Regions from separate parts of the Methylobacterium fujisawaense genome, predicted to be linked through region 3. Evidence: predicted binding sites of a transcription regulator. Region 3 holds the regulator's gene; each other region holds the start of a gene.
The links. The regulator PhoB, encoded in region 3, activates phosphate uptake and scavenging genes when phosphate is short. The targets are predictions, from matches to a motif close to TGTCATNNANCTGTCAT.
Positions count from the first base shown of each region.

Region 1: the regulator PhoB is predicted to act here: its motif matches at 5,997-6,013, upstream of pstS (phosphate ABC transporter substrate-binding protein PstS).
Region 2: the regulator PhoB is predicted to act here: its motif matches at 2,657-2,673, upstream of ppk2 (polyphosphate kinase 2).
Region 4: the regulator PhoB is predicted to act here: its motif matches at 3,645-3,661, upstream of ABC766_RS21005 (UDP-2,3-diacylglucosamine diphosphatase).

Region 1 is NZ_CP155000.1:5,219,220-5,226,835, reverse strand. It holds partial or broken gene ABC766_RS24775 (ATP-binding protein) at 237-416, opposite strand; partial or broken gene ABC766_RS24770 (DUF1501 domain-containing protein) at 426-694, shown strand; gene ABC766_RS24765 (COG4705 family protein) at 995-1,768, opposite strand; gene ABC766_RS24760 (hypothetical protein) at 2,350-2,664, shown strand; gene ABC766_RS24755 (methyl-accepting chemotaxis protein) at 3,737-5,416, opposite strand; gene pstS (phosphate ABC transporter substrate-binding protein PstS) at 6,121-7,155, shown strand; partial or broken gene ABC766_RS24745 (IS6 family transposase) at 7,361-7,528, shown strand.
Region 2 is NZ_CP155000.1:3,051,737-3,059,352, reverse strand. It holds gene ABC766_RS14580 (MFS transporter) at 1-687, shown strand, start outside; gene ABC766_RS14575 (cupin domain-containing protein) at 783-1,307, shown strand; gene ABC766_RS14570 (hypothetical protein) at 1,423-2,283, opposite strand; gene ABC766_RS14565 (hypothetical protein) at 2,343-2,618, opposite strand; gene ppk2 (polyphosphate kinase 2) at 2,773-3,690, shown strand; gene ABC766_RS14555 (hypothetical protein) at 3,771-4,019, shown strand; gene ABC766_RS14550 (hypothetical protein) at 4,543-4,770, shown strand; gene ABC766_RS14545 (helix-turn-helix domain-containing protein) at 4,778-5,734, opposite strand; gene ABC766_RS14540 (MucR family transcriptional regulator) at 5,856-6,299, shown strand; gene ABC766_RS14535 (hypothetical protein) at 6,441-6,944, opposite strand; gene ABC766_RS14530 (hypothetical protein) at 6,976-7,500, opposite strand.
Region 3 is NZ_CP155000.1:5,927,623-5,935,238, reverse strand. It holds gene ABC766_RS28145 (50S ribosomal protein L11 methyltransferase) at 42-962, shown strand; gene ABC766_RS28140 (ribosome modulation factor) at 1,011-1,199, shown strand; gene ABC766_RS28135 (hypothetical protein) at 1,200-1,463, opposite strand; gene ABC766_RS28130 (aminopeptidase P family protein) at 1,591-3,429, shown strand; gene ABC766_RS28125 (protein-disulfide reductase DsbD family protein) at 3,518-5,689, shown strand; gene phoB (phosphate regulon transcriptional regulator PhoB) at 5,869-6,564, opposite strand; gene phoU (phosphate signaling complex protein PhoU) at 6,753-7,472, opposite strand; gene pstB (phosphate ABC transporter ATP-binding protein PstB) at 7,591-7,616, opposite strand, start outside.
Region 4 is NZ_CP155000.1:4,418,768-4,426,383, reverse strand. It holds gene ABC766_RS21020 (NADP-dependent methylenetetrahydromethanopterin/methylenetetrahydrofolate dehydrogenase) at 1-705, opposite strand, end outside; gene ABC766_RS21015 (D-2-hydroxyacid dehydrogenase) at 940-1,881, opposite strand; gene ABC766_RS21010 (aminotransferase class V-fold PLP-dependent enzyme) at 1,985-3,193, opposite strand; gene ABC766_RS21005 (UDP-2,3-diacylglucosamine diphosphatase) at 3,731-4,528, shown strand; gene ABC766_RS21000 (glycosyltransferase family 1 protein) at 4,539-5,585, shown strand; gene ABC766_RS20995 (ribonuclease HII) at 5,729-6,328, shown strand; gene ABC766_RS20990 (methyl-accepting chemotaxis protein) at 6,345-7,616, opposite strand, start outside.

The DNA of each region.
Region 1 (7,616 bases), 710 kb from region 3:
GCGGGCAGACTACGGTCCATTGTTGTTTGACCCTGTCGCGCACCGCTGAGTTGGTCGGAGCTCGACGCGCGACCCCTGCCGTCAGAAATGCTATATGACCGGACGCCACCGCCGAATGGGCCAGCAGGCGGTTTGGGACGTCATTTGACCAGTCCGAGCACGATAAAATTTCGTGTTCAACGACGCATTGTCGTCAAAACAAATGTTTTCTTATGATCGGAAGTTACGCGGTGCCATCATCGCGGATCATGCAACGGCAACATAACATTGAGTCTGGCGCCGCCGACCGCATTTCGACGCGCTGTGATCATCCCACGATGCGCATCGATGATCTGCTTTGCAATCGCGAGGCCGAGGCCTGTTCCTCCATGTTCGCGGCTGCGCGATGCATCCGCGCGATAGAAGGGCGTGAAGATTGCGGCCCGGTCAACGGAACGGTCGGCACCGATCATGGAACCGGGACATTGGCCTTCTTAACGGGCAGCGCGATACGCGGTGGTCGAGTAATCACGGACTGGCCAGGGCTCTCGCTCAAGGCGCTTCATGAGGGGCGAGATCTGAAGCGGACCACCGATGTCAGGGCGGTGGCGAAAGGCATTGCGACCGATCTCTTCGGCGTGTCGGCGCAGGTGTTGGCACGTGATGTGTTCCAGACACAGATGCAGTGCGACCGCTCGGTGGCTTGATTGCGTGATTATAAATCATTCTTCGTTTCCAGCACTTAAATCATCGTCGACCGAGATAATATTCTTTAAAATAACGTTATAAAAATGCCTTACACAAATAAATCGTTCTGAAATACACATCAATTGTGAGCTTAAAAATCCGCTGAAAATGCATGAACTTAAACGTTTCTATCCTGTGGGCGACTCTGATAATCTGTTTCAATTTCGAGTTTCGCAGCGAAATCCGTGGTGAGCCGACATTTCTGGACTGCCGAGAAGTTGACACCTTTGCTTGTGCTACCACCTGCAAAACACGAACAAGGTGACCCTCATGCAGCTTCACGGTGCTCGACGTGCTGCCCAGCCCGTTGAGGAATGACGAGGACGAAAACGATCATGACCAAGGCGAGCGCGCCGGAGATCGTGATGTCGTTGATGCCAAGGCCGCCAGCAGCCAGCGGCTTGTCGAGAGAATTGGCCAAGGTGGCCCCGAGCGGACGCGTCAGGATGAACGCGGCCCAGAACAGCAAGGGCCGAGACACATTCGTGAGGTAGTAGAGCGTTGCGGTGACGGCCAGAGCGGCGGCGATCACCAACGCACTGCCGTTGTAGCCAAGCCCCGTGCTATCGGCCATCCAGTCGCCGAGCGCCGTCCCGAGCGTTTGCGAGAACATGATGGCAGCCCAGTAGAAGCCCTCGGTCTTGCGCGACCGGACGGTTTCGACAGCGATGGTCCCGAGCGTGCGCTTCCACAGGACGAGGGTGAGCACCACGAGTGAGAACAGCAGCAGCGACCCACCGAGGTAGCCGATGCCGAGCGAGCGGTCGCAGAAGTCAGCCAGCGTCGTTCCAGCGAGCGTCGTCGCCGTGATCACCGCCCAGTAAAGCGCCGAATGGAAACGGTCGGCCCGGATTTGGGCGGTCAGGAGCACCACCAAGGCGCTCGCGAAGATGGCTGTACCGGTGAGATAGCCGAGCCCCAGCGTCAGCGTGACAGCGTTGCCGCCGACCTCGCCGAGGGTCGTGGCGACGATCTTGATGACCCAGAACCCGAGGGTGACCGCAGGCACCTTGCTCAGGGCCGCCCTGTTCTCCGCATCCATCATGCTCAATTCCTTCGACAGCGTGGTGCCTGCAACTCATCCCGAACGGTGAGGCCCTACCCCGGCGCGTGGCGGTGCAGGCTGAGCCTGGACTTGGAGACACGAGCGAGGGGATGTAGCCCAGGGAGCCGTCGCTCACGATGTTATGAGATGCAGCAGCCCGGCCCTATCCGCATTGCCGGAAGCCGACCTCTTCACCGTCCGCGGAGGATTGTGAGTGGCCGGATGGGCGACGTCCACTTCAATAAGTTCGCCGCTTAGAAGCAGACCGGCTCGAGATCACCCGATCTAGTCGTATGCCGCTGCCTTTCGTTGGACCGAGGCGAACCTTCCTCGGTCGCACGATGGATCGCGCGGCCGCAGATTATCACGGCGCGCCTCGTTCCGTAAGCTGCCCTTACGTGAAAAGGATCGGACGCTGTTGGCGAATTCGGGATTGTAGCTTCGTCTGCTGCTTGAGGGCGGCCCCGTAGCGCTGGGCCGCGAGGGCAAGTAACAGTACCGAATTTGCGCTGTCATAAGACTGTCATGTAGTTTTCCGTCGAGCCGCCATCCCGCGGCGCCATCGCCGGGAGGCGAATATGGCATCGATCGAGATCATCGCAGCGACGCTTTGGACCCTCGTGAAGCCAGGGATGAAGCCGAAGGAATTGTGTGCCGCTGTGCGAGAGCAGCATCCCGAAGCGAGCAAAAAGGAGATCGTCCGGGCCGCGTTCTACGCACTGACGGAAAGTCCGCTCTCAGGCAGCCAAGCTCTGGCTGACCTCCACAACTTTGCTCTCATGGAGCGGGGCCAGGATGATGGCGCTGATACCGACGCAACGGTCGGCCCGCACCGGAAGAAGAACCGGGGCACTGAAAGACACAGCGATCACGTTGCTTCCAGAAGCTCATAGCCACGACGAGCACTGCCTTCCAAAAAGTCTGATCATGCCGCTGAAGGGGCGCGATAGGATCATCGCGGATAGTGTATTAGCCAGCAAAGTATTAATTCAGTAAATTAGCTCTATCTCGCTCTCCGAATGGGCCCTATATAGGCGCGACGGAGGGATTTATTATGAGCCAGCGAATGAATCGTTCCGACGAATACTGGAATAATCTTGAGACTATCGTCACATCGAAGGTACATAGTGCATGCAAACGAGGAACAGGTTCACAAGCCTCTCTGATCGCATACCTTCGCAATCTGGAAGAGATGGCCCGTGCCGAGTGCGACCGGCGGCAAACCATCCAAATCATCGCCTCGGCGCGCAGCGTGCTGGGGGATCGGAAAAGGATCGGACCGGACGATGGACCGTTCGCTCATACCAGCGGCCTATAAGGTAGGGACCGTCGACATCATCACGTCCCAAAAAGATCTTCCGCTACGCTGACGGCGCAGCGTTGGCGTGCATAGCATCGAGGTCCGTGCCAAGATCGACCACCGGGGCTTGCGAAGCGAAGTTCGCGGGTACCTGGGGCCTTATCGACCTCGCCGAGGCGGACGGCGTCGCTGCACGTGCACTGAAGCGCTGTTCGTCCTGCCACGGACCGGTGGTGAACAACGGTTCAAGACCATCGGCCATACAACACTGTCGGCACAGAGCTGAGTAAGTACGGATATTTTTCCAGAAACTACCGTATATAAACGAGATCTTCGATTGCGCAGCTGCCTACGCGTAATTACCCACCCCCTCATAAATTTCGAATGGCCAATTGCGTCAGCGGGTTGGCGTGTGACTCAAATTTCCCGCTCGTGAGGGTCCGGAGCCTTTGAAAGCAGAATTTCGGGAAAAAACAGTAAATAGGCGAAATTTGCTATGATGGACTCGGTGTGGCCACAGTAACTACTGGTAATGTCGCTGCAATTACTATAAACGCCGGAACCGCGAAAGTCGCGCCTAACACATTGATCTCACAGGGTAAATCCCGCTCCAGGGCGGGGGTGAGTAATAACCGGCGGGGGGCCAACACCATCGCCGCACGGTCTCAGGCTGCGCGCACTCGATCGAGGAAGGTCGCGATCGCACTTTGCAAGGCGTGGGAGCCCTGGCTCACCTGCGTGGCGTTCGCCCGAACCGCGCCGGCTTGGCTCTCGCTGGACGCGGCTGCCGCTCGCACCGTGCCGATGCTCTCGGCGACGGTCTGAGCCTCCGCGGCCGCACTCGCGATGGCGCGCGCGATCTCCTGGCTGGCCTTGCCCTGGTCGTCGGCGGAAGCGGCGACGGCCGCAGCGATCTCGCTCATCTGCGCGATCGTCCGTGCGATCGCGCCGATCGCGCCCGTGGTGCTGTGCGCCGCGGCCTGGATCGCATCGACCTGACCCACGATCCGGTCGGTCGCCAAAGCCGTCTGACCCGCGAGAGCCTTCACCTCGGCCGCGACCACCGCAAAACCGCGTCCAGCTTCTCCGGCCCGCGCCGCCTCGATCGTGGCGTTGAGCGCGAGCAGGTTCGTCTGACTGGCGACCGTGCGGATCAACGTCACCACGGCGCCGATTTCCGCGGCGGCTCGCGTCAGCTCGATCACCGTCGCCTCCAAACCGTGCGTGTCGGCCAATGCGACCGTGGCGATCTCGCTGGTGTGCTGGACGCGCTGCTCGATCTCGAAGGCCGAGCTCGACAGCTCCTCGGCGGCGCTGGCGATGCTGTTGACCACGTCGGCCGACTGCTCGGACGCCTTGGCGACCACCTCTGTCCGGGCCGTCGTGTCGCCTGCCACGCCCGACAGCAGATCCGCGGCCGTCTCCATCGCCTCGGCCGAGCATGCGAGGGCCGCCACCGCAGTTTCGGTCTCGGCCTTGAAGGTGCGCGTCGCGTCGGCCAGCGCCTCTGCGCGGGCGATGTCGCGAGCGGCTCGTTCCTGTGCATGGGCATCGAGGGCCTGCTTCTCGATCAGGGAGGCCCGGAAGCCCTCGATGGCCCGCGCCATCTCGCCGACCTCGTCGCGGCGCGCCGTGAACGGGACGACGCTATGAAGCTGATCGCCGCCGAGCGCCTGCATCGTGTTCTTCAGCCGCTGCAACGGACCCTGGATCTGAGTCCGGACGATCCAGAATGCCACCAGCAGCGCGATGCCGAGTGCCGCGGCGGGCACGACCATCAGGGTCAGGTTGGCGCGGTGCTGCGCCTGCGCGGCGGCGACGCGCTGCGTGTCCAGGCGCGCTAGCACGTCTCGGCCCAGGGCGTTGATCTGCACGACCATCTGCTCGCGGTTCTTGACGGTCGCTTCGTCGCTCGCCTGGATGAGCGCGGCCTTCGGAGAGATCGTCAGGCCCATCTCGGCCGTGTCGCGCTGGTAGGCGACGAATTCGGTGAGACCCAGCTCGAGTTTGCGTTTGCGCTCGGGCGAGAGCTGCGCGTCCAATGCCGCGAAGAAGGGGGTACGCGCGTGCTCGACCTCGGTGAGGGCGGCCTGAAGCGAGGCCAATCGGCCTTTGGCCTCGTTGGTATCATCGGCGGTGTAGAGGGCTGTCGCCTGCACGACGGCGTGCTCGATCGCCTGAGCGAGGCTGCGCGCCTGCAGTCCGGCGCTCCAGATGGCGTCTATCTCGTCGCCGCGGCGCTGGGCCTCGCGTCCCTGCTCGATCGCGAAGGCGGAGATGCCGATGGCGACGATGGCCAAAACACCGATGACGGTGGCGAGCTTGCGCCCAAGGGTCATACGCATAGAAAGACAGGGTCCAGGAACGGTTGAGTAAGACCTTCTATCGCATTCGGACTTGCGGAGGGGTTAAAGGTAGCCGACTTTATTCTTGCGCAACTTTCGTTACGATGAGATCCACAATGCGTGCTCTGAAATTTCGATCCGAATAAGGTGCGGCTCAACGATACATTCAAACCCTGTCGACAGGCTGCGGGTCTTGCTCCAAACTGTGAGCTGCACCCCAAGGGTGTTTCTCAACGCGACTCAGGCGCCTCGGTGACGGGCCACCTTTTCGTTGGTCGGTAAGGTGGGCCACGATCCTGATTGCAGCAAGTTTCTCTATTTAAAAACGTACGTATTCATCAAACTGTCTTAATCGCGCTGCAGCCGTCTGTTGCTCGTCGGCAACAGACCCGTCGTGATCATCCGTGTACGGAAGCGTCAGTTCGTTCCAGAGACCACGAACCCACTTGCGGCGCACTCATCAGGGAGTGCGCCGCTATTTTAATAGCTTTTCTCCACGACGTATTATCGAGCCAAGCCAGGTTGCTCGACGACCGCTTCTCGACGCGCCGCCGACGGCGCCTGCGTAACGCCTCGCCTGTATCATCAACCTGTCATTTGATCAGGCTCTATCTCCTGCCCCCGCGGCGTAGAGATCGTATCCCGAACGCCTGAGGTTCAAACCGACAGCCGGTCACGTGGCCGGTGATGGTAAGGAGAGACGCATGAAGTCCTTGTCATACCTACTGGCTATCGGCCTCGCGACGGCTCAGATGGCGTCTGCGGCGCTCGCCGCCGACATCACGGGTGCCGGTGCTACCTTCCCGTTCCCGGTCTACTCGAAGTGGGCCGAGGCCTACCGGAAGGAGACGGGCTCGGGCCTGAACTACCAGTCGATCGGCTCCGGCGGCGGGATCAAGCAGATCCAGGCCAAGACGGTCGATTTCGGCGCTACCGACGCGCCGTTGAAGGGCGAGCAGCTCGCCAAGGACGGCCTCGTCCAGTTCCCGACCGTGATGGGCGGCGTCGTCCCAGTGGTGAACATCCCCGGCGTCGAGCCGGGCAAGCTCAAGCTCACCGGTGATGTGCTCGCCGACATCTACGCCGGCAAGATCATGAAGTGGACCGATCCGCGGATCACCAAGCTCAACGACGGGCTCAAGCTGCCCGAGACGAACATCACCCCGGTCTACCGCTCGGACGCCTCGGGCACGACCAACATCTTCACCACCTACCTGTCGCAGGTCTCCGAGCCCTGGAAGAAGGAATACGGCGCGGCGACGACGATCTCCTGGCCGGTGGGCCAGGGCGGCAAGGGCAACGAGGGCGTGACTGCCACCGTGAAGCAGGTGCCGAACGCCATCGGCTACGTCGAGTCAGCCTACGCCAAGCAGAACAAGCTCTCCTATGCCCTGCTGCAGAACAAGGCCGGCAAGTACCCCCAGCCCGACGACAAGGCCTTCCAGGCTGCGGCCGGAAGCGCCGACTGGAAGTCAGCCCCGGGCTTCGGCATCTCGCTGACCAACCAGCCGGGCGACGACGCGTGGCCGATCACCGCCGCGACCTTCATCCTGGTCCACAAGGAACCCGCCGACTCGGCCAAGGCCGCGGATACGCTCAAGTTCTTCGATTGGGCCTACAAGAACGGCGATAAGCTTGCCTCCGACCTCGACTACGTGCCGCTGCCCGACAACGTCGTCGAGCTGATCCACCAGGAGTGGAAGGACGTGAAGAGCAAGGACGGTAAGCCAGTGTTCTAAAGTTTGAGGCTTGGGGCGATCTCGGTTTTGAGTAATGGATCGCCCCATGAGCTCTCAAGATCTAGCCCGGAAGCTGGGCTGATAATAACTGTTACTGATCAGTACCCGTGCACTCAGGGCGCCTGTCGCAAACGCGAATGGGCCTATGTTCATGGGTCATCAGCCATACCCGCCGAGCTTGTCGCCTTCGCGTCGGAGCCGGCCCATGACCGTTCAAGCTATCGCCACCAAGCTGAAGCAGCGCGCCAAGGCCGACTCTAGGGGTTAGCACTTCGAAGCGGCGCTGATCGTCCAGGCCGTGTCCTGGTACCTACGCTACCCGCTCAGCTATCGCGACATCAAGGAGCTGTTCCTGAAACGCGGTCTTGAGGTGGGCCAGGACGAAACCTAACCGCTGTGAATGACAAAAAAGGCCGCTCCGGAAAGAGCGGCCCGAAGTCTAGGGAGGAAACGCCCAAGAA
Region 2 (7,616 bases), 2.9 Mb from region 3:
CTGGCGGACCGGCTGGAGACCGAGCGCCGCGCCGCGGAGGCGGGTTCATCCCACCACGCCCACGGCCTCGCGGCGGTGTGGGCGGTGCTCGCCAGCCGTCAGGTCTGGCTCCTCGCCGTGATCTACGCGGGCAGCTCGGCCACCAGCAACACGCTGTCACTGTGGATGCCGCAGATCCTCAAGGGGTTCGGCCTCAGCAACCTGGAGACCGGCCTGCTGAACATGATCCCCTTCGGCATCGCCTCGGTGTTCATGATCGTCTGGGGCCTGCGGGCGGACCGCAGCGGCGAGCGCATCTGGAGCACGGCCCTGCCGCTGGCACTGACCTCGCTGAGCTTCGCCCTGACCCTGCTGACGGGCTCCCTCTGGATCACCCTGGTCCTGCTCTCGCTGGTCCTGCTCGGCAATTACGCGATCAAGGGCCCGTTCTTCGCCCTGGCGACCGAGACGCTGCCGCCGGCCCAGACGGCGGCCGGCATCGCGGCGATCAACACGCTGGCGCATCTGGGGACCGGAGCGATCACCTCGCTGATCGGGGTGCTGCGCGAGCAGACCGGCAGCTTCCCCGTCGCCCTGCTGCCGCTCTGCGCCCTCACGGGCATCGGCTGTGCCCTGGTCTTCTGGATCGGCCGGCACCCGTCGCGGCCGCCGGCCGTCGGCCCGGCCCCGTCGGTGGCGGGGGGCTGAGGCGGCGGGGAACCGTCCGGCCGCCCGTCGATCCCGCGACCGGCCTCCTCGGCGATCCCGCGCCGCCATGCCATGATGGCGCGGGAGGATTCGACATGCACGACAGCGGCGACGATCACACGCACCCGCATGCGCACGACGAGGCCCACGAGCCGGGCGCCCCGGAGCGGTGGAAGCACGACGGCGTGCGGGTCATCCCGGGCGACCGGCTCGATGCCAACACCGCGCAGACGCCCGGCATGTTCCGGCAGGCGGCCGTCAACGCCGCCCGGGTCGGCGCCCAGAAGATCTGGGCCGGCACGGTGGCGATCCAGCCCGACGCCAAGACCGGCGTGCACCATCACGGCGAGCTGGAGAGCGTGATCTACGTGGTCTCCGGCCGGGCCCGGATGCGCTGGGGCGACAAGCTCGAATACGTGGCCGAGGCCGGCCCCGGCGACTTCATCTTCGTGCCGCCCTTCGTGCCGCACCAGGAGATCAACGCCTCGACCGACGAGCCCCTGCATTGCGTGCTGGTGCGCTCCGACAACGAGGCGGTGGTGGTCAACCTGCCCGATGTCGAGGCCGCCGAGACGCCCGAGACCGTCTACTGGGTCGATCCGATCCACAGGCATCCGTGAGCGACCGGCGCCCGCGGCGATAGGCCGGACGCCGCGCCCCGGCGGCCGCGTCGAGTGCGACAGCGGCCTCGCCCGGCCGGCCCACCGCGTCTTCCCGCCGGACGCTTCGCCGGCCTCAGACGGGCCCCGATCCGGGATGCGGGCCCATGCGGCGGCGGTCGTGTTCGATGGCGAAGACATGGGCGTAGAGGTTGGCGACCCAGCCCCGGCCCTCGACCGTGAGGTCGAGGAAGCGGATCGCATCCCCGATCACGGGCTCGATCTTGCCCCAGAAGAAGGACGGATAGCGCTCGGCAAGGTCGGCCGGGCTGTCGTAGCCGAGTTCCGCGTTGACGCCGATCTCGGCGAATTCGTGAAACAGCGCATTCAACTTGCGCGGATAAAGCGGGTCGCCGAGCTGCCCGATCAGGTCGGCCGCCCGCAACAGGCCCGCCTCGGTCCCGGTCTCGCGATGCGCGTCGTCTTCCGGCACCGGGAAGCGGGTCAGCTCGATCGCCCGGATGACCCGGCCCGCATCGACGAGATCGTGCGTGCCGAAGCGCTCCTGGACAGCGAGTTTCGAGCGCTCGACGTGATACGGCGCCAGCGCCGCATCGGAGGCCCCGCGGGGCAGGCACACGGTCCCGCCCCGCGCGTCGATGACGAAGGCCTGGGCCCGGTCGCCCGCGCAGACGCCGCGCACGTAACCGATGTCGTGGTAGAGGGCGGCCAGGATCATGTGCAGCCAGTCCTCCGGCGTGACACCCTCGTGCAGGAAGCGGCCGCGCAGGATGTCCTGGGCGACCAGGGTGACGAGGGCCGTATGATCGCCGTCATGGTAGAGGGCATCGCTCCCGACGATCCGCTCGATCGTCAGGCGCGCCGAGGCCTCGATGATCTCGGCATAGCGCGGCTCCCGGCTGCCGAAGGTCCGCTGGTAGGTGACGGCGAGGTGCTCGCCGAGGGCATCGGCGAGCATCTTGGTCGCGTCGAACATGGTCGGGCCTCGCCGTCAGCTGCGGCCGGCGGCGACGCGCCGGGCCGGGTCGGTGCAGATCACGTGGACCGCTCCCCGCGTTGCACCAGCCGTTCTTCGAGATAGGCCGCCGCATCCGCGTAGAGTTCGTAGCGGCGGAGCAGGACCGCGCGCTTCTCGGCCGGCGTCGCCGCATCGAGCTTGCCGTGGGCCTTGTCGGCGCGGGCGCGCAGCTTCCTGGCGAGCTTCTCGAACGCCGCGTCGATCCGGGCGCCGACCTTCTCGCCTTCGGCCCGCGCCGGATCCAGATCGCCCGGCGCCCGCCCCGGCGGGGGCTTCGTCGCTTCTCCAGCCATGACGCGTCTCCGGTCGCGGTGCTCCGTGGCCGAAGCGTATGACGGAACGATCACGGGGGCGATACCGGATCGTCCGCCCGCGGACCGATCGCTTCTCAGGCCTGTCACGGAAGGCTGCTCTAGCTCGGCCGTCCGACACGCAGGGGGACCCGCGATGAGGCTCGACGACAGTGCTGCCCTGGATGCCGCCCTGGAGGCGATCCGGCGCGACCTTGCCGACAGCTACGATGAGGAGGTGGAACTCGGGCTCGAGGAGGAGCGCCTCGATCGGCTCGCCGCCGACGGCGCACAGCCCGAGCGCCTGGACCGCAAGGTCTATTTCCGCGAACTGCTGCGCCTGCAGCACGAACTGGTCCGCCTCCAGGACTGGGTGCAGGATCGGAAGCTGCGTGTCGTCGTCCTCTTCGAGGGCCGCGATTCGGCCGGCAAGGGCGGCGTGATCAAGCGGATCACCCAGCGCCTCAACCCCCGCGTCTGCCGCGTGGCCGCCCTGCCGGCCCCGAGCGAGCGCGAGCGGACGCAATGGTACTTCCAGCGCTACGTCTCTCACCTGCCGGCCGGCGGGGAGATCGTGCTGTTCGACCGGTCCTGGTACAACCGCGCCGGGGTCGAGCGGGTGATGGGCTTCTGCACCGAGGCGGAGGTCGAGGAGTTCTTCCGCTCGGTGCCCGAATTCGAGCGGATGCTGGTGCGCTCCGGCATCGTCCTCCTCAAATACTGGTTCTCGATCACCGACGCGGAACAGGAATTCCGCTTCCAGATGCGGATCCGCGATCCGCTCAAGCAGTGGAAGCTGTCGCCGATGGACGTCGAGTCGCGTCGGCGCTGGGAGGATTACACGCGGGCGAAGGAGGACATGCTGGCGCGCACCCACATCCCCGAGGCGCCCTGGCGGGTGGTCGAGGCGGTGGACAAGCGCCGGGCCCGCCTGAACTGCATCAGCCATCTGCTCGGCCAGATCCCGTACGGCAGCGTGGAGCACCCGCCGGTCCACCTGCCGGCCCGCCTGCGGCATGCGGATTACGTGCGCGGTCCGGTCCCCGCCGAGATGTACGTGCCGGACGCGTACTGAACGGGGCGCCGCGGCCCGGGGCGGGAGTCGTGATCCTGTCGTGCAGACGCCGCTATAGCGCCGCCATGGCGAAGCGCCCGATGACCCTCGACCTGTTCACGACCCTCGACATCGTCGATGACGACGTCTCGGCCGTCGTGGACGCGTATCTGGCCGATCCCACGCCCGGCTCGGTGGCGTTCGGGGACGGCTTCCGCATCGACCCTGCGGTGGCGGTGGCCTCGCATCCCTTCGCCCGGACGCTGATCGATCAGCCCTGGGCCGATACCGGACTGCGCCGGGCGGCGATCCGCGCCGCCATCCTGCTGGCGGAGCCCGAACGGGTCTGATCGAACCGGGCCGTTCGGCCCGTGACTGCCGCACTCGGGATGGCGGGGCCCGTCGCACCGCCGGCGCGGTCGCGTCGCGGCGGCGCCCGGTCGGCCCGCTTGCGCGCGATCTGCGCCCGATCTGCGCCCGGGTCGGACCTCCTCCTAAAGCGGTATGCGCGCGGCCTTCCATCGGCGCGGCGACCCGGATCTATCCTGGGGCGATCACGGGGCGGATGGACGGCCCGCCGCCACGGTGAACGATTGGTTTACCCAATCGGCAAACTTGCACCGACCGCCCCGATCCGGATGCGATCGGCCGGCGTTCTACGGGCAGTTCCACCGGAGACGTGCTGCCATGCTGATCTTGAATCCGCTGACCGGACAAACCGTCGAGGTGCGTGTTCCCCGGCCGAAGCCGAAAGCCGCCTGAACGCGCGTCGCGTTCCGCTCGGCGGGCGGCCCCGGAGGCCTCCCGCGCTCCGCTCGCTTCCCCTGCACGTCCGCGGCATCGGCGGCGTGCCCCTCCAGACCCGCCTACGCCATGATGCCGACCGACCTCGACAGACCCGCCGAACTGACTCTCTGGCCGGGCTACGCGCCCGCCCGGGTCGCCGACTCGCGCAGCTTCCCGACGCTGCGGGCCGCCCTGGCCGCCGCGGTCGCGGCGATCGACGCCGAGGATGCCAGCCCGTGGATCATCACGGAGGACGGCGACATCCTCGCGCCGGGATGGATCCGGGCGAACTCCGCGGGGGCCCGTCCCCAATAGCCGGCCGTCAGCCCGCGATCCCGGGCGCCCTCCGGTAATCGCTCGGTGAGAGTCCGTAGCTCTCCTTGAAGCGTCGGCTGAAGTGGCTCTGGGTACTGAAGCCGCAGCTATAGGCCAGCTCGCCCACGGACAGGTGGCTGAAGCCGGGATCCGTGAGCCGCTGTGCGGCGCTCTCCAGACGCCGCCGCCAGATCCAGTCTGCGATGTTGCGGTCCTGCTCGCGGAACAGCGTCTGCAGGTGGCGCAGCGACACGCCGACCGCCGCCGCGAGCTGGGCGGGGTCGAGATTCACGTCGCCCAGATTGGCCTCGATATGGGCCAAGGCGCGCTGAAAGATGAGGATCCCCTGGATGTTCCTCGGGGGCTCGTGGGCGAGGCGCTCCGCGATGCTGGCGACCACCAGATCGACGCCGATCGAGGCCATGCGGTTCGCCATGTCCGGGCTCATCTGACCGGCGGTGCGGGCGAGCTCCTGGAAGAAGGTCGTGACCATCGACGTGCCGACCTGGTCGGCCCCGATCGTCAGGGCCGTGAAGCGGCGCGTCGAGCCGAGCGCCCGTTCCAGGCACGCGCGCGGCATCTCGATGAACAGCGTCTGCGTGTCGCCATCCGAACCCATGACGGCTGGCCGCCGATCCATCACGACGATGTCGCCGGGATTTTGGATCGCCGTGCGATCGTCCTGCGCGCTGAACACGCGGCCCTTCAGCGTGATCGCGACGTTCAGCGTCTCGTATTTGCCGTGCCGCCGGATCGTGTCCGGGGTCGCGACGGTCGTGACGGCACTCTGCGTCACCCGGGTGATGAGCAGAGGTCCGACCTCGGCGGCCTCCAGGGAGCCGGCGAATCCGTGAGCGGCGGTGGGCGTAAGTTCGACAGGCACAATGCGATCGAAGATCGTCTCACGCCAGAAGCGGAAACTGTCTTCTGGCGCGTAATCCGCCGTCGAGAACAAAGTCCTCATTGCAACTTCTTGTATTCGGGCGCCCGCGTGCGCGCTCAGGAAAACGGTAGCACGCTTCCAGGCAAGCGCAATGGGACGGACCAACCTATGAAGGTTTTCATCCCATTCAGGAGGCCGCCCCGTGTCCCCATCGACTCCGATGAGCCCCCAATCCAATATCGAGCTGGTTGCTGGGCTCGTCGTTGCCTACGTGTCGAATAACCGGGTCCCCGTGAGCGAACTGCCGGCCCTGATTGCGCAGTGCCACAGCGCGATCAGCGCCCTGGCGTATCCCGGGAGCGGGCCGGTGACGGCGGCCCCGGATCTGCAGGTGCGGCTCGACAAGCCGAGCGCGGCACAGGTCCGCGGCTCGGTCCGGCCCGACGGCATCATGAGCTTCATCGACGGGCGCGTCTACAAGACCCTCAAGCGCCATCTGACGGCGCATGGGCTGGACCCGCAGAGCTATCGCGCGCGCTTCGGCCTGCCGGGCGACTATCCGATGGTCGCCCGGGAATATGCCGAACGCCGGGCCGCGCTGGCGCGTGCGATCGCCCAGGGCGTGCCCCGCGACCGGGCCGCCTGAGCAGACGGATTTCGCCAAGCTGAGGCCGACCCACGTCGGATTCCGCCGAGGGGCTTCTCCTGACCGGGCAACGGGCGGTCTTCCCGGGGCCGATGACCCACCGGGAGACCGGCGTTTCCGAAAGGCCCGGCGTCCCGCGCTTCAGGCGGCCGCATGCCGGCCGTCCGGCAGCAGATCCCGGCTGGCCTGTTCGATACGCTTGAGCCAGTCCTCGGCCGACTCCGCCCGCACGATCGCGGCCTCGGCGCGCTCGTCGGCGTCCCGGACCCGCCCGTCGGCCAGCGCCTCGACCTCGCGGACGCGCGATGCCGCCTGGGTCTGCACCTCCTGCAGATGCGCCCGCAGCGCCTCGATTTCCTGCCGGGCCGCCTGCAACTCCGCAGACAGGGTCTCGCAGGTGGCGGATCGCTGGCGCAGGCGCTGATCCTGCTCCTGGGCCGCGATGCTCGCGGCCGACAGCGTGTCCAGAACCTGGCTCCAGTCCGCATCCGGCCGCGACGGTGGCTCGGACGGCGTCTCGGGACCCGCTCCGGAGGCCGCCACCGGGTGCGGCCCGGCGACCGCCGGATTGCCGTCGGCGGTCGCCGGGGCCGGCTCCGCGCGCGCGATGCGTGCGTCGAGCTCTGCCCAGAAGGCCGCGTTCATCGCCGCCGCGATCCGGCCGGGCCCGCGCGGGTCACGAGGCCGCCCGGGTGGCGGAGGCCCGGGTCCGGGCGTCCTGTGGGCCCGCCTGCGTCACGAACTCCGCGTCGATCGTCTCGGCGATGCGTTGGAGCATGAGTTCCGCCGCTGCAGCCCGCTCTTCGGCGGCCGCGGCCCGGTCCTCGGCGGCCTGGATCAGTTTGATCGCCTGCGCATGGACCTCGTGGGTCTCCCGCTCGGCCGCCTGCACCTGGGCGCGGGCCGCATCCATGTCGGCCCGCACCTGCCGCAGGAGATCCTGGACGTGCGTCTCCTGCTCCTGCGCCCGGTCTTCGACGTCCCGGATGTACCGGGCCGCGCCCTGCACCCGCTCCAGCAGGTCCGGCCACCGCTCCACCGGCGACGGGTTCGGGTTCCGGCCCTGCGCGGTGGCGCGCTCGTCCGCGGCGAGAAGGACCAGGTTACCGGTCCGGATCCGGGTCGTCGGCTCGCGGACGTCGCGCGCGGCGGCTTCGATCGGGGTCAGCGTCTCGGCCTTGGGGTGCTTCGTCTGTTCCATCATGCGTCCTGCCGGCAGGGTGCAGCGCAAGCCTCCGATGAGGCATCGGTGTCCGTCCCACACCGATGGAAAATGGTTAACAACTCCTTAATACTCGCGCTAGGGTTGCGTTCGAG
Region 3 (7,616 bases):
CCCCTGGGCTGCGGCGCGCCCCGGCGTTACAGCCCGGCATCATGCTCGAAGGCCTGCCGCCCCACCGCCCGTCTCACGTCCTGCGCCTGCTGACCGATGAACGGTCGGCCCGGGCGATGACCGACCTCCTGGGTGAGATGTTCGATCCCATGGACACGGCCGTCGCCGCCTTCGAGGACGAGGACGGCCGCACGTGGCGCCTCGAAGCCTATTTCGCCGACGCGCCCGACGAGGATTACGTCCGGGACCTGATCCGGCCCGTCATCGGCGATGCGGCGGATGCGGCCGAGTTTCGCACCATCGCGCAGCAGGATTGGGTGCGCGCGTCGCTCGAGGGGCTGAAGCCGGTCCGGGCGGGACGCTTCCTCGTCCACGGCTCGCATGACCGCGACGCCGTGCGGGGCAACGATCTGCCCATCGAGATCGAGGCGGCCCTCGCCTTCGGTACCGGCCACCATGGGACCACCCTGGGCTGTCTGCGCGCGCTGGTCTCGGAGCTGAAGCGCCGGCGCCCGGCCCATGTCCTCGATGTCGGTACGGGAACCGGGATCCTCGCCTTCGCGGCCGCCAAGGCCCTGCGGCAACCCGTCGTGGCCGGCGACCTCGACGCGGAGGCCGTGCGCACGGCCCGCGAGAACGCCCGGGCCAACGGGCTCGGGCCCTATCTCAAGCTCTACGAGGGGCCGGGGGTGCGCCACCGCCTCGCCGACCGGCCGCGCCATTTCGATCTCGTCTTCGCCAACATCCTGGCCCGGCCCCTGCGGCTCCTCGCGCCGACGCTGACGCGCGTGGTCGCCTCCGGGGGCGTTCTGGTCCTGTCCGGCCTGATCGCGCGCGACGTGCCCGGCGTCCTCTCGGCCTACCGCCTCCAGGGCTTCTCCCTTGTCCGCCGCGGCATGATCGAGGGATGGGTCGCCCTGGTCCTGATGCGCGGCGGCGCCGCCCGCCGCCCACGGCCCTGAGGCGCTGAGGCGCCCCGAACCGGCGGCGCGCCGGCGCGTTGATTGGCCATGAGCCAGACGTCGCTCCATGATCCGCCCGCGGACCCCATCGCCGAGGGCGCCCGCGCCCGGGCCCAGGGCCGTCCCAAGGACGCGTGCCCCTATCCGGCGAAATCGCCAGCACGCATTGCATGGTTCGAAGGCTATGACGGTGCGCCCATCGAGCGCATGCCGGACCTGCCGGTCGCGAAGCGCTGATCAGCGCGCGGTGCGGAGCCGGCCCGACGGCGTCGAACCATCCGACGCGGGGGCGGTTTCGGTTGCTGTTTCCGCCCCGTCTGCCCGCGACACGGGAGCGCCGAGCGCCGCCATCAGCACGCGCAGACCGTCCACCCATTCTTCGAGTTCGGCGAGCGAATCGAATCCGTCCCGGCGAACCACCGTGTCGGGTTCGATCGTCACGATGGCGTCGAAGCGGCCATCGGGTCTGTCGCTGATCCGGTAGTAGACGCGGCGTGGCATGTCTGAGGAATAGGCCAAATCCGGCGGCGTGATAAGATTGTTAGCGATCTTTTAGGCGCCGCACCCGGACGCCTCCTCTGAGGACGGGGTGTTGCGGCGTGGGAGCGGCGGGCGCTAGGCTCGACTCATGACTGAGCCCCGTCCGCCCCAGCCGCGTCAGCGCTTCCAGAGCTTCGACGACCCAAGCCACCGGAAGGGCGCCGAGCGGATCGAGGCCTTGCGGGCCGCTCTCCGCGAGAACGGGATCGACGGTTTCGTCGTGCCCCGGGCGGACGAGCACCAGTCCGAATACGTTCCGGCCGACGCCGAACGGCTGGCTTGGCTCACCGGCTTTACAGGCTCTGCGGGGACGGCCGTGATCCTGATGGAATCCGCGGCGCTGGTCGTCGACGGCCGCTACACCCTGCAGGCGCCCGAACAGGTCGATACCGGCATCCTCACGGTGGTGCCGCTGGCCGAATCGACGCCGGAAGCCTGGATCGGCGTCAACCTCAAGAGGGATCAGGTTCTGGGCTACGATCCCTGGCTGCATACACCCGACGGTCTCGCACGCCTGGAGCGGGCCGCCACCCGGGCCGGCGGCACCGTGCGGGCCGTGCCGAACCTCGTCGACGCCGTCTGGGCGGGCCGCCCGAGGGCCCCTGCCGGACCGGTGGTGCTCCATCCGGATGCCCTGTGCGGCGAGGCCTGCACCGACAAAATCGCCCGGATCCGGGCGGCCCTCGCCGAGGGCGGCTGCGATGCCCTGGTCATCTCGGATCCGCACAATCTCGCCTGGGCCTTCAACCTGCGCGGCTCCGATGTCGGTCACACGCCCCTGGCCCTCGGCTATGCCATCCTGCCGCGCGAGGGGTTGGCGCGGCTGTTCCTGGTCTCGCCCGAGGTCGATCCGGCACTGCGCGCGGTGCTGGCCCCGATCGCCGAGATCCTGCCCCGGGCGGAACTGGACGACGGGCTGGGATCCCTCGCCGGCGTGCGTGTCCGCCTCGACGCGGCGACCGGCGCCGTCGCCCTGAAGGAAAAGATCGAGGCTGCCGGCGGCACCGCCGATGTCGGCAAGGATCCGATCACCGGCATGAAGGCGGTCAAGAACGCCGCCGAGATCGCCGGTGCGCGTGCCGCCCATGTCCGCGACGGGGCGAGTGTCGTGCGGTTTCTTGCCTGGCTCGACGGTGCGGCCGCGGCCGGGGGCCTCACCGAGATCGCCGCCGTCGAGGCCCTTGAGGATTTCCGCGCGGCGGGCGGCGATCTGCGCGAGGTCTCGTTCCCGACGATCTCGGGATCCGGGCCGAACGGCGCGATCGTCCATTACCGGGTGAGCCGCGCCACCGACCGGACGGTCCGGACCGGCGAGTTGTTCCTGATCGATTCCGGTGCGCAGTATCCGGACGGCACCACCGACATCACCCGCACGGTCGCGGTGGGCACGCCGAGCGCCGAGATGCGCGACCGTTACACCCGGGTGCTGAAGGGCCATGTCGCGATTGCCCGGGCGGTGTTTCCTGTCGGCACGACCGGCGCCCAGATCGACGCCTTCGCCCGGGCGCCACTCTGGCAGGCGGGACTCGACTTCGATCACGGCACCGGCCACGGCGTCGGCGCCTTCCTGTCGGTGCACGAGGGACCGCAGCGGATCGCCAAGACCGGCACGGTGGCGCTGGAGCCCGGCATGATCCTGTCGAACGAACCGGGCTATTACGCCCGCGGCGCCTACGGAATCCGGATCGAGAACCTCGTGCTGGTCGAGCCCCGCACGATCGCGGGCGGCGAGCGCCCGATGTTGGGCTTCGAGACCCTGACGCTCGCCCCCTATGATCGGCGGCTGATCCAGCCGGACCTGCTCGAACCGGAGGAGCGCGCCTGGATCGATGCCTATCACGCCCGGGTGCGCGAGACCCTGGCGCCCCGGGTCGATGCCGGGACGCGCGACTGGCTGGAGCGTGCGACCGTGCCGCTCGCGGACTGAGCGATCGGCGTGGGATCCCGGGCGCGGCCCGTGGTAAGACCCACCGCCATCGAAACGACCGCGCCCGCCCTGCGCGCGAAGGGACAGCATGATCCGCCGCCTCGCCATTCTGATCCTGGCCTTCGCCGCGAGCCTCTCGGCCGCCGCAGCCCAAGGGGTCCCGCAGGGCTTCCGCACGCCAGCCGACCTCGTGCGGGCGAGCCTCGTGGCCGAGCCCGCCGCGGTCGCCGGCGCGCAGCCGTTCACGCTGGCGGTGCGGATGCAGATCAAGCCCGGCTGGCACGTCTACTGGCGCAACCCGGGCGATTCCGGACTGCCTCCAGAGGTGACCTGGACCCTGCCGGCCGGCTTCAACGCCAGCGCGATCCGGTGGCCGGCGCCGGAGCGCATCCCGATCGCGACCCTCATGAATTACGGCTACGAGGGTGAGGTCACGCTCCTCGCGCCCGTGACGCCGCCGCCGAGCCTCGACCCGGCCAATCCCGTTCAGATCCAGGCGAAGCTGACCTATCTCGTCTGCGAGACCGAGTGCGTCCCCGGTTCGGCCGATCTCGCCCTCACCCTGCCGGTGGGCAAGGCCGAGCCGGACCCGGCCAACGCCGCGCTGTTCGCGCGCGCCCGGGCTGCCCTGCCCGCGCCGGCGCTCTGGCCCCTGCGCCTGTCGAGCCAGGGCGACACGCTGCAGCTCGATTTCGCCGCGACCGGCCTGAAACCGGAATCCATCCGGAACGCCGCCTATTTCCCCTATGCCGAGACGGCGATCGACAACGCCGCCGCGCAGGTGATGACCGTCGACGAGACCGGTCTGCATCTGACCATCGCGCGCAGCAGCCCGACCGATCCTGTGCCCGCGGCCCTGCCCGGCGTCCTGACGATCGACGAGGTCGGCACGGACGGCACCCGCCGCCTTGCCTTCGCGTATGGTGACGAGCCGGTGCTTCCTGCCGTCGCGGCCGCGTCGAGCGCGCCGAATCCGGCCGGAGCCCCGCCGGCCGTCGCCGAGTTCGACGCGCTGACCCTCGCGACCGCCGCGGCCTTCGCCTTTCTGGGCGGCCTGATCCTCAACCTGATGCCCTGCGTCTTCCCGGTGCTGTCCATCAAGGTGCTGAGCCTCGTGCGGCATGCCGGCGAGGGCCCGGCGCGGCTGCGGCTGCACGGCCTCGCCTACACGGCCGGCGTGCTGGCGAGCTTCCTCGGCCTCGCATCCCTGCTGATCGCCCTGAAGGGTGGCGGGGCCGCGATCGGCTGGGGCTTCCAGCTGCAATCGCCCGCCATGGTCGCAGCCCTCGCCTATCTGCTGTTCGCGATGGGCCTGAGCCTGTCCGGAGTGGTCCATGTCGGCGGCCGGCTCGCCGGCCTCGGAGACGGCCTGACCCGGCGTGCCGGCCTGAGCGGCTCGTTCTTCACGGGCGTGCTGGCGACCCTGGTGGCGACCCCCTGCACGGCGCCGTTCATGGGCTCGGCGGTAGGCTTCGCGCTGACGCAGAGTGCCGGTGTCGCGCTCGCCGTCTTCGCGAGCCTCGGCCTCGGCCTCGCCCTGCCCTTCCTGGTGCTGACCCTCTGGCCGCCGGCCCTGCGGGCGCTGCCGCGGCCGGGCGCCTGGATGGAGACCCTCAAGCAGGTCCTGGCCTTCCCGGTCTACGCCACTGTGGCCTGGCTGATCTGGGTTCTGGCGCAGCAGGTCGATCCGCGTGGGCTGCTGGCGGCGCTGATCGGCCTCGTCCTGATGGGCTTCGCCGCCTGGGCCTGGGAACACGGCCGCGCCGCCGCGCCCGGGGCGGGCCGGGTCGCGCGGGTCGCTGCGGCCCTCGCGCTGGTCGCCGTGGCGGCCCTCGCCGTGACCCTTCCGCGTGACCGCGCCGCGCCGTCGGCGCAGGCCGCCGCCGACGGGGTCGAGCCCTTCACTCAGGCGCGTCTCGACGCCCTGGTGGACGCGCACCGCCCCGTCTTCGTGGACATGACCGCCGCGTGGTGCATCACCTGCGCGGTGAACGAGGCGACCTCGCTCAACACCAAGGCCGTGCGGGCCGCGATGGCCGAGCGCGGCGTGACCTACATGAAGGGCGACTGGACCAACCAGAATCCCGAGATCACCCGTCTGCTGGAGAAGCACGGGCGCAGCGGCGTGCCGCTCTACCTCCTCTATACCGGAACCGGAGCGCCTCAGGTGCTTCCGCAGATCCTCACCGAGGGGACGGTTCTGGCGGCGCTCGACGCCGTGCCGGTCGCGTCCGGCCGGAGCGCGGCGCTGACCCGCTGAGACAGTTTTAGGGTCTCAGGCCTCTGGGCATCGACGCGCGGCCCGCCGTCTTTGCGAGCGAAGCGAAGCAATCCAGAAGCGCCACGCTCGCAGGCGTCCCGATGCCCTGGGTCACTTCGCTGCGCTCGTGATGACGGCGCGTCGGACCGTTTTTCTCTCCGATGGCGCGCGGGGCCGCCTCAGGCCTCGAGCGAGAACGTCTCGTCGAAGGCGTAGCCCGAGCCGCGGACCGTGCGGATCGGGTCGGCTTGGCGCGGGCCGTTCAGTGCCTTGCGCAGCCGCCCGACATGGACGTCGACCGTGCGCTCGTCGATGTAGACGTCGTGTCCCCAGACCCCGTCGAGGAGCTGCTCGCGGGAGAAGACCCGGCCCGGCGCCAGCATCAGGAATTCCAGCAGACGGAACTCTGTGGGGCCGAGATGCAGCTCCTCGCCGCCGCGGCGGACGCGATGGCCGGTGCGGTCGAGTTCGAGGTCGCCCGCCGCCAGCCGGTCCGAGACGTGGGCGGGCTTGGCCCGGCGGAGCAGCGCGCGGATCCGGGCGAGCAGTTCCGGGACGGAGAACGGCTTGACGATGTAGTCGTCGGCGCCCGTCCCGAGACCGCGGATCCGGTCGCCCTCCTCGCCCCGGGCGGTGAGCATGATCACGGGCAGCCGCTCGGTCTCCCGGCGCGCCCGGATCCGCCGGCACAGCTCGATGCCCGACAGGCCGGGCAGCATCCAGTCGAGCAGGACGAGATCGGGGATCCGCTCCGCCAGGAGCAGCTCCGCGTCGTCGCCGCGAGCCGCGGAATCCACCAGAAAGCCCTCGGCTTCCAGATTGTAGCGCAGCAGCGTGGTCAGCGCCTCCTCGTCCTCGACGATCAGGACTTGCATGCTCACGTTCGAAGATCCGTTCACGAAGCGGCGCCATACGGCCTGCAGGCGCGCCGACTCTCCTTGGAGCCGGCGGGCAGGCGGAGGGTGCAGGAGGCGCCGCTCAGCCTCAACCCGCACGCTCCGATTCTCCGGCGGCGCCCCACAGGAGCGCGCGCAGGCCGACGCCTGGACCGGGGGCGGCCCGCTTACGGAGCCGGCACCCCGTCCACGGTCGCATAGTTCGACGCATCGTTCTTCGGCCGATCGCCCGCCAGGGCCTCGCCCGTGGCGAGATAGTGGATCGTCTCGGCGATGTTGGTGGTGTGGTCGCCGATCCGCTCGACGTTCTTGGCGCAGAACAGAAGATGCGTGCAGAACGAGATGTTGCGCGGATCCTCCATCATGTAGGTCAGGAGCTCGCGGAACAGCGAATTGTACAGGGCGTCGATCTCGCCGTCCCGCTCCCAGACATCGTGGGCTGCCTGGACGTCGCGGCTCGCATAGGCGTCGAGAACGTCCTTGAGCTGGCCCTCCGCGAGGTCGCTCATGTGGCGCACACCGAGAACGATCTTCTGGGCCGGCGCCTGATCGGAGATCGCCACCACCCGCTTGGCGACGTTCTTGGCGAGGTCGCCGATCCGCTCGAGGTCGCCGGAGACGCGGATCGCCGAGATCGTCTCACGCAGATCGATCGCCAGGGGCTGACGCCGGGCGATCAACAGCACGGCGCGCTCCTCGATGTCCCGCTGCAGGGCGTCGAGGCGCTTGTCGGCGACGATCACCGCCTGGGCGAGCGTGTCGTCCCGGCGCACGAGGGCGTCCGTCGCCTCCGCGGTCATCTTCTCGGCCACGCCGCCCATCTCCGAGATCGAGCGACGCAGGTTCTCCAGGTCGGTGTCGTAGGAGGTGACGATATGGCCGGGCATGGCGAATCCTTCGATGGGTCCCGGGGGCGGCGCTCCGCGGAGGCCCTCGGGGACCCGCCGGCCCTCCGCGGATGCGGCGACCGGACGGCCTTCCCCGAGACCGGAGCGTCCAGGCAGACTAGCCGAACCGGCCGGTGATGTAGT
Region 4 (7,616 bases), 1.5 Mb from region 3:
GTCCATCACGTCGATGCCGCCGATGCCCGTCGGGGGCTGGGCGTTGTAGTCGGCGACGAACTCGATGGACGATTCCTGCACCCAGGCGGATTCGGGCAGCAGCTCGACGCCGATGGCGCCCGCCGTGAACACGAGGTTCGTGCCCTTCACGAGGGCCACGCGGGAGGCCTCGTCGGGGGTCGCGGCGGCCTTCACGTTGACCTTGAAGCGCTTGTTGATCTGGTCCGCGGCAGCCTGGGTCTTGTCGAGGGCGCGGCCCGCGATGGTGACCTCGGCGCCCTCGCCGGCGAGCAGCGCGGCCGAGCGCATGCCGACCGGGCCGGTGCCGGCCAGCACGACGGCCTTCTTGCCCTGGAGCGAGCCTGCGGCCTTCGCCACCAGCGCGACGCCCGCGGCGGCCGTTGTGTTGGAGCCGTTGGAATCGAGCATGACCGAGACGCGGAACGGGCCGAAGAACCGCTTCTTGACCGCGGTGAACAGCTCTTCGCCGGCCGCCATGCTGCCGCCGCCGACGAAGATCGCCGTCGACTTCTTCTCGGAACCGCCACGGGTGTAGATCGTGCCGTCGACCAGAGCGCCGACATTGTCGGGGTTCACGCCACCGTAGCCGGCGATGTGGTCGGCGCCGCCGTCGTAGCCGACGACCGTGTCGAACACGTTCGGCACGGCATCGGTGTCGAACAGGAACAGCAGCTTCTTCGTCACGATTCAGACCTTTCTGTCGCGCCCTGCGGCGCTATCGTCTTGTTTTCAAAGGGCGGTCGCAGCGCGCGACCCATCCGCGTCATCGTGCGCCCGAGCTTTCAGATGGCATAGCGGGCGAGGCGCGGGCCCCCTCTCCCGTGCGGGAGAGGGACAGGGTGAGGGGCGTGCCTCATCCGGAGAGTTGTCCTCCCTCACCCCAACCCTCTCCCGTGCGGGAGAGGGGGCCTGTCGTGCCTACTCGACCACGTTCTGCGGCTTGCCCGCCACGAAGGCCTCGACGTTGTCGACGAGCTGGTCGGCCAGGATCTGCATCGCCTCCTTGCTCGCCCAGGCCACGTGGGGCGTGACGATCAGGTTCGGCAGGTCGGCCTCGCACAGGATGTTGCCGTCCTTGGGCGGCTCCTGCGCCACCACGTCGAAGCCGGCGCCCGCGATGGTGCCGTCCTTGAGCGCTTCGAGCAGGGCCGCCTCGTCCACGAGCCCGCCGCGGGCCGTGTTGATGAGGATGGCGCTCTTCTTCATCTTCCTGAATTCGGCCGCGCCGATCATCCCCTTGGTCTCGGGGGTCAGCGGCACGTGCAGCGTGATCACGTCGGACTGCGTCAGGATCGTCTCGAAATCGACCAGCCCGTCCTGCGGGAACACGTCGTAGGCGATGACCGTCATGCCGAGCGCCTCGGCGCGCTTGGCGATCGACTTGCCGAGCGCCCCGTAGCCGACGATGCCCAGCGTCGAGCCGGCGATGTCGTAGATCGGGTAGTCGAAGTAGCAGAACTGCTTGGACTTCGCCCAGTCGCCCCGCTTCACCGAGTTCGCGTAGGGCACGATTGCCCGGCGCAGGGCGAACATCAGCCCGACCACGTGCTCCGGCACGGTGTTGAAGGCGTAGTTGCGGATGTTGACGACGGTGATGCCCTGCGCCTTGGCCGCGGCCTTGTCGACCACGTCGGTGCCGGTGGCGGCGACGGCGATCAGCTTCAGGTCGGGGAGCTGCTTCAGCGTCTCGGCCCGCATCGGGACCTTGTTGATCAGCGCGATCTCCGCCCCCTGGAGGCGGGAGACGATCTCTTCCGGCGTCCAGGTCGAGTCGTGCTCGACGTATTCGTGCGGGAAGTTGAACGGTCGGACCCTGGCATCGAGGGATTCACGATCCAGGAACACGATCTTCTTGGTCATAGGACCCCTCTCGTACGACGGGCAGTTTCCTCGATAGTCTTGTTCTTACTTGCGCGTCGGGGCGGGCCCGGCAACCCGGCCCCGCCCCGATCGCGTGCGCCGATTACGCCTTATGCAGCGGATTCTCGCGCAGATAGCTTGAGGCGGCGGCGACGCCCGAGCCCGGCGTGACCTTGATGCCGCAATCGATCATGGCCATCTCGGCGCCCGCGATGGCGCCCAGCAGCGAGAGCTCGTTCAGGTCGCCCAGGTGGCCGATGCGGAACACCTTGCCGGCGACTTTCGAGAGGCCGGCCCCGAGCGACAGGTTGTAGCGCTCGTAGGCGTGGATGATCACCTTGGCGGCGTCGGCGCCCTCCGGCACCACGATCGCCGTGACCGTGTCGGAGTTCCACTTCGGCTCCTTGGCGCAGGGCTTGAGGCCCCAGGCCGCCACGGCCTGACGGGTCGCCTCGGCGAGCACGTGATGGCGGTGGTAGACGTTCTCCAGCCCCTCCTCCTTCACGATCGCCAGGGCCTCGCGCAGGCCGTAGAGCAGCGGCAGGACGGGGGTGTAGGGGAAGTAGCCGGTGGCGTTGGCGGCCAGCTGGTCCTTCCAGGCGAAGTAGGCATGGCCGAGCCGGTCGTTGCGGCCGGTGCCGCCCTCGGCGATCTTGAGCGCCTTCGGGCTGATGCAGATCAGGCCGAGGCCGGCCGGCAGCATGAAGCCCTTCTGCGAGCCCGCGATGGCGCAGTCGACCTTCCAGTCGTCCATGTAGAACGGCAGCGAGCCGATCGACGAGATGCCGTCCACGAACAGCAGGGCCGGGTGGCCGGCGGCGTCGATCGCCTTGCGCACCGCGCCGATGTCGCTGGTGACGCCCGTGGCGGTCTCGTTGTGGACGACCATGACGGCCTTGATCTTATGATCCTTGTCGGCGCGCAGGGCCTCCTCGATCTTCTGCGGATCGGCGCCGGTGCCCCACTCCTCCTCCTGGACGACCACGTCGAGGCCGAGGCGCTGGGCCATGTCGACCCAGAGGTGGCTGAACTGGCCGTAGCGCGAGGTCAGCACCGTGTCGCCGCGGCAGAGGGTGTTGGACAGGGCCGATTCCCAGATGCCGGTGCCCGAGGACGGGAACAGGATGACCGTCCCGGCGGTCGAGCCGAACACCATCTTGGAGTCCTGGAGCAGCGGCTTCACCAGCTCGGGGAAGCTCGGCGAGCGGTGATCCTCCGACGGCACGTGCATGGCGCGCAGGACGCGCTCCGGGATGTTCGTGGGGCCGGGAATGAAGAGGTGGTTGCGACCGGGGCGCCGGGTTGCGGCCATGATGTTTCCTCCGAAAAATCCATTGTGCGCGGGCGTGAACCCGCGCCGGGTTGTCCAAGCGTCCTCAGGGAGTCGGTCCGGCGCCGTCGAAAGCGGCTCGCGCCGCGCCCCCTCGAACGCCATCCTCTGCCGTGATCGGGGGGCCTCCGCGGAGCGGCAGGCGGCCTCACGCCGCTCGCGTCGCGGCACGCCCCCGCGCGCCGGTCGCCTCCGAAATGCCGTCCCGTCCAACGGCCTCAGGGCCGTCCTCGCCGCCTTCCTGTCAAGGTCCGGCCGAACTCGTGCCGAGCCGCCGGTTCCTGGTATTATGAGCGGGCGAAGCTCGAAAGGAAAACCGGAAAAACTTCCAGAACTTGGCAAAAAAATTTTTTGTGCGGCGCAACGAAGCCGAGGTCCGGTTGAGATGCTTTGCGGCGCCGCAACGCGGACGGGTGGCCCCGCCGGGACTCCGCGTCATCAAACTGAGATGGGATCGCGCTCTGGATCCCGGCACCGTTCAGCCGCCGGGAGAGGGTTGCCGTGGCCGAGGTTGAGGAGATGCCGGTCCGCGTGCGGACGCTGTTCCTGTCCGACCTGCATCTCGGAACGCGCGGCTGCCAAGCCGGTCTGCTCCTGTCGTTCCTGAAGGATTACGACGCCGACACGATCTATCTCGTGGGCGACATCGTGGACGGGTGGCAGTTGCGCTCGGGCTGGTACTGGCCGCAGGAGCACAACGACGTGGTGCAGAAGCTCCTGCGCAAGGTCCGCAAGGGCGCGCGGATCGTCTACCTGCCCGGGAACCACGACGAGTTCCTGCGCGACTATGTGGGCACGAGCTTCGGCGGCATCGAGCTGGCCGAGACCGCGATCCACGAGGCGGCCGACGGCAAGCGCTACCTCGTGATCCACGGCGACCAGTTCGACATGGTCGTGCGGCACTCGCGCTGGCTCGCCCATCTCGGCGACGGCGCCTACACCCTGGCCCTGTCCCTCAACACCCTGATCAACAAGGTGCGGCGGCGCCTCGGCCTGTCCTACTGGTCGCTCTCCGCCTGGGCGAAGCTGCGCGTGAAGAACGCCGTGAGCTTCATCGGCCGCTTCGAGACGATCCTGGCCGAGGAGGCGCGCCGCCAGGGTGCCGACGGGGTGATCTGCGGCCACATCCACCATGCGGCGGACCGGCCGATCGGCGACCTGCGCTACCTCAACACCGGCGACTGGGTGGAATCCTGCACCGGTCTCGTGGAGCATTACGACGGCCGGCTCGAGGTTCTGCACTATCCGAGCCTCCTGCGGGCGCAAGCGGCCGAGGCCGTGCCGCAACCCCTGGCGGGCCGGCGCGCGGTGGCTTGAGGGCACTGCCGTGAAGCTTCTGATCGCCAGCGACGCGTGGCATCCCCAGGTGAACGGCGTCGTCCGCTCCCTGGAGCAGATGGTCCGCCGCGCCCCGGAACACGGCTTCGCGACGGCCCTGCTCTCCGTGGCGGATTTCCGGTCGCTGCCGCTCCCGGGCTATCCCGAGATCCGCCTCGCCTATGCCAGCCGGGAGCGGGTGGCGGCGCGCTGGACGGCGGAACGGCCGACCCACGTGCATATCGCCACGGAGGGGCCCGTGGGGTTGGCCGTGCGGCGCCATTGCCTGGCGCACAACCTGCCGTTCACGACGAGCTACCACACCCGCTTCCCGGAATATCTCGCGGCCCGCGCGCCGGTGCCGGAAGCGTGGTCCTACGCCTATCTGCGCCGGTTCCACGGCGCGGCGCGGGGAACGATGGTCAGCACCGCCTCGCTCCAGGGTGAACTGGCGGCGCGGGGATTCGGCCGGCTGATGCGCTGGACCCGGGGCGTAGACACGGAACGGTTCCGGCCCGCCGGACCGGGGACGCCCGTGCCGGCGGAACTCGCGGACCTGCCCGGGCCGCTGTTCCTCTATGTCGGGCGGCTGGCGGTGGAGAAGAACGTCGCCGCCTTCCTCGCCCTCGACTTGCCCGGCACCAAGGTCGTGGTGGGCGACGGGCCGGACCGCGCGCGGCTACAGGGTCTCGCGCCGGGGGCGCGCTTCCTCGGCACCCGCACCGGCGCGGACCTCGCGGCGGTCTACGCCGCCTGCGACGTCTTCGTGTTCCCGAGCCTCACCGACACGTTCGGTATCGTGCTCCTCGAGGCCCTGGCCAGCGGCCTTCCGGTGGCGGCCTTCCCGGTGCCGGGCCCCAACGACGTGGTCGGCGGCCGTCGCGTCGGGGTTCTCGATCAGGATCTCCGGGCTGCCGCGCTGGCGGCCCTGCGGCTGTCGCGGGCCGAGTGCCGGGCCGAGGCCCTGTGCTGCGGCTGGGACGTGAGCGCGCGGCAGTTCTTCGGCAATATCATCGAGGCGCATGGCGGCGCGCGCGGCACCCGGGACGCCGCCTGACCCGTGACGGCGCCCGCGCGGGATGGCAGGACGGCGCCATGCCGCCCGCCAAGCCGCCCGCCAAGCCGTCCGCCCCGCCCATCGCCAAATCGACTGTTAAGTCGGTCGGCAAGTCGGTCGCCGCCACGTCGCCGACCAAGCCGATGGCGGGCCGGCCGCCCTTCGATCCGAACCGGGCCGCAGCCTACCCGGCGGTGATCGGCTGCGACGAGGTCGGTCGCGGCGCGCTCTGTGGGCCGGTCGTGGTGGCCGCGGTCTGGTTCGATCCGGCGGCGATCCCCGCCGACCTGCTGGGCGCCCTCGACGACAGCAAGCGCGTCCCGGAGCCGGCCCGGGAACGTCTGGCCCCCATGATCCACGCCCATGCCCGGGTCGCGGTGGCGGCGGGCTCCCGGGCGCTGATCGACCAGATCAACATCCGCGGCGCAACCCTCGACGCGATGGCGCGGGCGGTCGCCCGGCTCGGCCTCGCCGCGCCCGTGCTGGTCGACGGGCGCGACGCCCTGCCGGGCCTTCCGGGTCGCGCCGTGGTCGGCGGCGACCGGCTGGTGCCGCAGATCGCCGCCGCGTCGATCGTCGCCAAGGTGTTCCGCGACCGGCTGATGCGGCGCCTGGCTCAGCGCCATCCCGGCTACGGCTGGGAGCGCAACGTCGGCTACGGCACGGCCGTCCACCGCGCCGGCCTGACGCAACTCGGCCGCAGCCCGCATCACCGGCTCAGCTTCACCCGGGCCTTCGACTGATCCCGGCCCCCAGGGGTCACGCAGCCCGGACGCCGGCCAGGAAGCGACCGACCTCGACGGCGAGCTGCTCCGACTGACGCGTGAGCGCGGTCGCGGCCGTCAGGACGTGGTCGGCCGCGCGCCCCGTCTGGTCGGCTGCCTGCGCAACCCCGGCGATGGTGCCGGTCACCTCCTGCGTCCCCGTAGTGACCTGCGTGATGTTGCGGACAATCTCCTGCGTGGCCACCCCCTGCTGCTCCACCGCCGCCGCGATCGCGGCGGCCACCGCACTGATCTCCCCGATCCGGCCGGTGATCGTCCCGATCGCCTCCACCGCCTGACCGGTGACGGTCTGGATGTCGCCGATCTGCCGCCCGATCTCCTCGGTGGCGCGGCCTGTCTGGGCTGCGAGGTCCTTCACCTCGGTGGCGACCACCGCGAAGCCCCGCCCCGCCTCGCCGGCCCGCGCCGCCTCGATGGTGGCGTTGAGCGCCAGCAGATTCGTCTGTGCGGCGATGCCGGCGATCAGCTCGACCACCGCGTCGACCCGGGCGGCCGCCGTGTTGAGCGCGGCCACCAGCACGGCGGTCCGGTCGGCCTCGCCGACGGCGGCCCGCGCCAGTTCGGACGAGCCCTGGACCTGGCGCGCAATCTCTTGGACGGAGGTGCCGAGTTCCTCCACGGCGGCGGCCACGGTTCTGACGCCGGTGGACGCCTCCTCGGCGGCGGCGGCCACGGTATCGGACTGGCTGGCGGTCTGCTGGGCGGTCGTGGTCATCTGCCAGGCCGTGGTCTGCAATTCGGCCGCGGCGGCGGAGACCTGACCGACGATGCCGGCCACCGCCGACTCGAAACCCTGCGCCATCGTGAGCGTCATGCTCCGACGCTGCGCCTCCGCGGCCCGCGCCGCCTCGGCCGCCTCGGCCTCCAGGGCGCGGGTGCGGACGAGGTTGTCCCGGAAGACCTGCACGGCCGCCGCCATCGCGCCGATCTCGTCCCGCCGCTCGCGGGCCGGGATCGGCACGTCGGCGTCTCCTCCCGCGAGCGCCTGCATGGCCTGGGTCATGGCCCGCAACGGCCGGAGCACCCAACGGAACACGATGACGATACCGCCGACCGCCAGCAGGACCGCTGCGGTCAGGAACAGCACGGCCCCGAAAAGCGCACGCTGCGACTCGGCGGCGAGGAGCTGGGCCCGTTCGATCATCGCGTCGAGACCCGCGTGGGCCAGATCGAGAAGCGCCCTCCCGTCGGCGATGTCGCGCGCGCGCAACGCATCGGCCTCGATGCCGGGCGCCTTGCCCCGGCT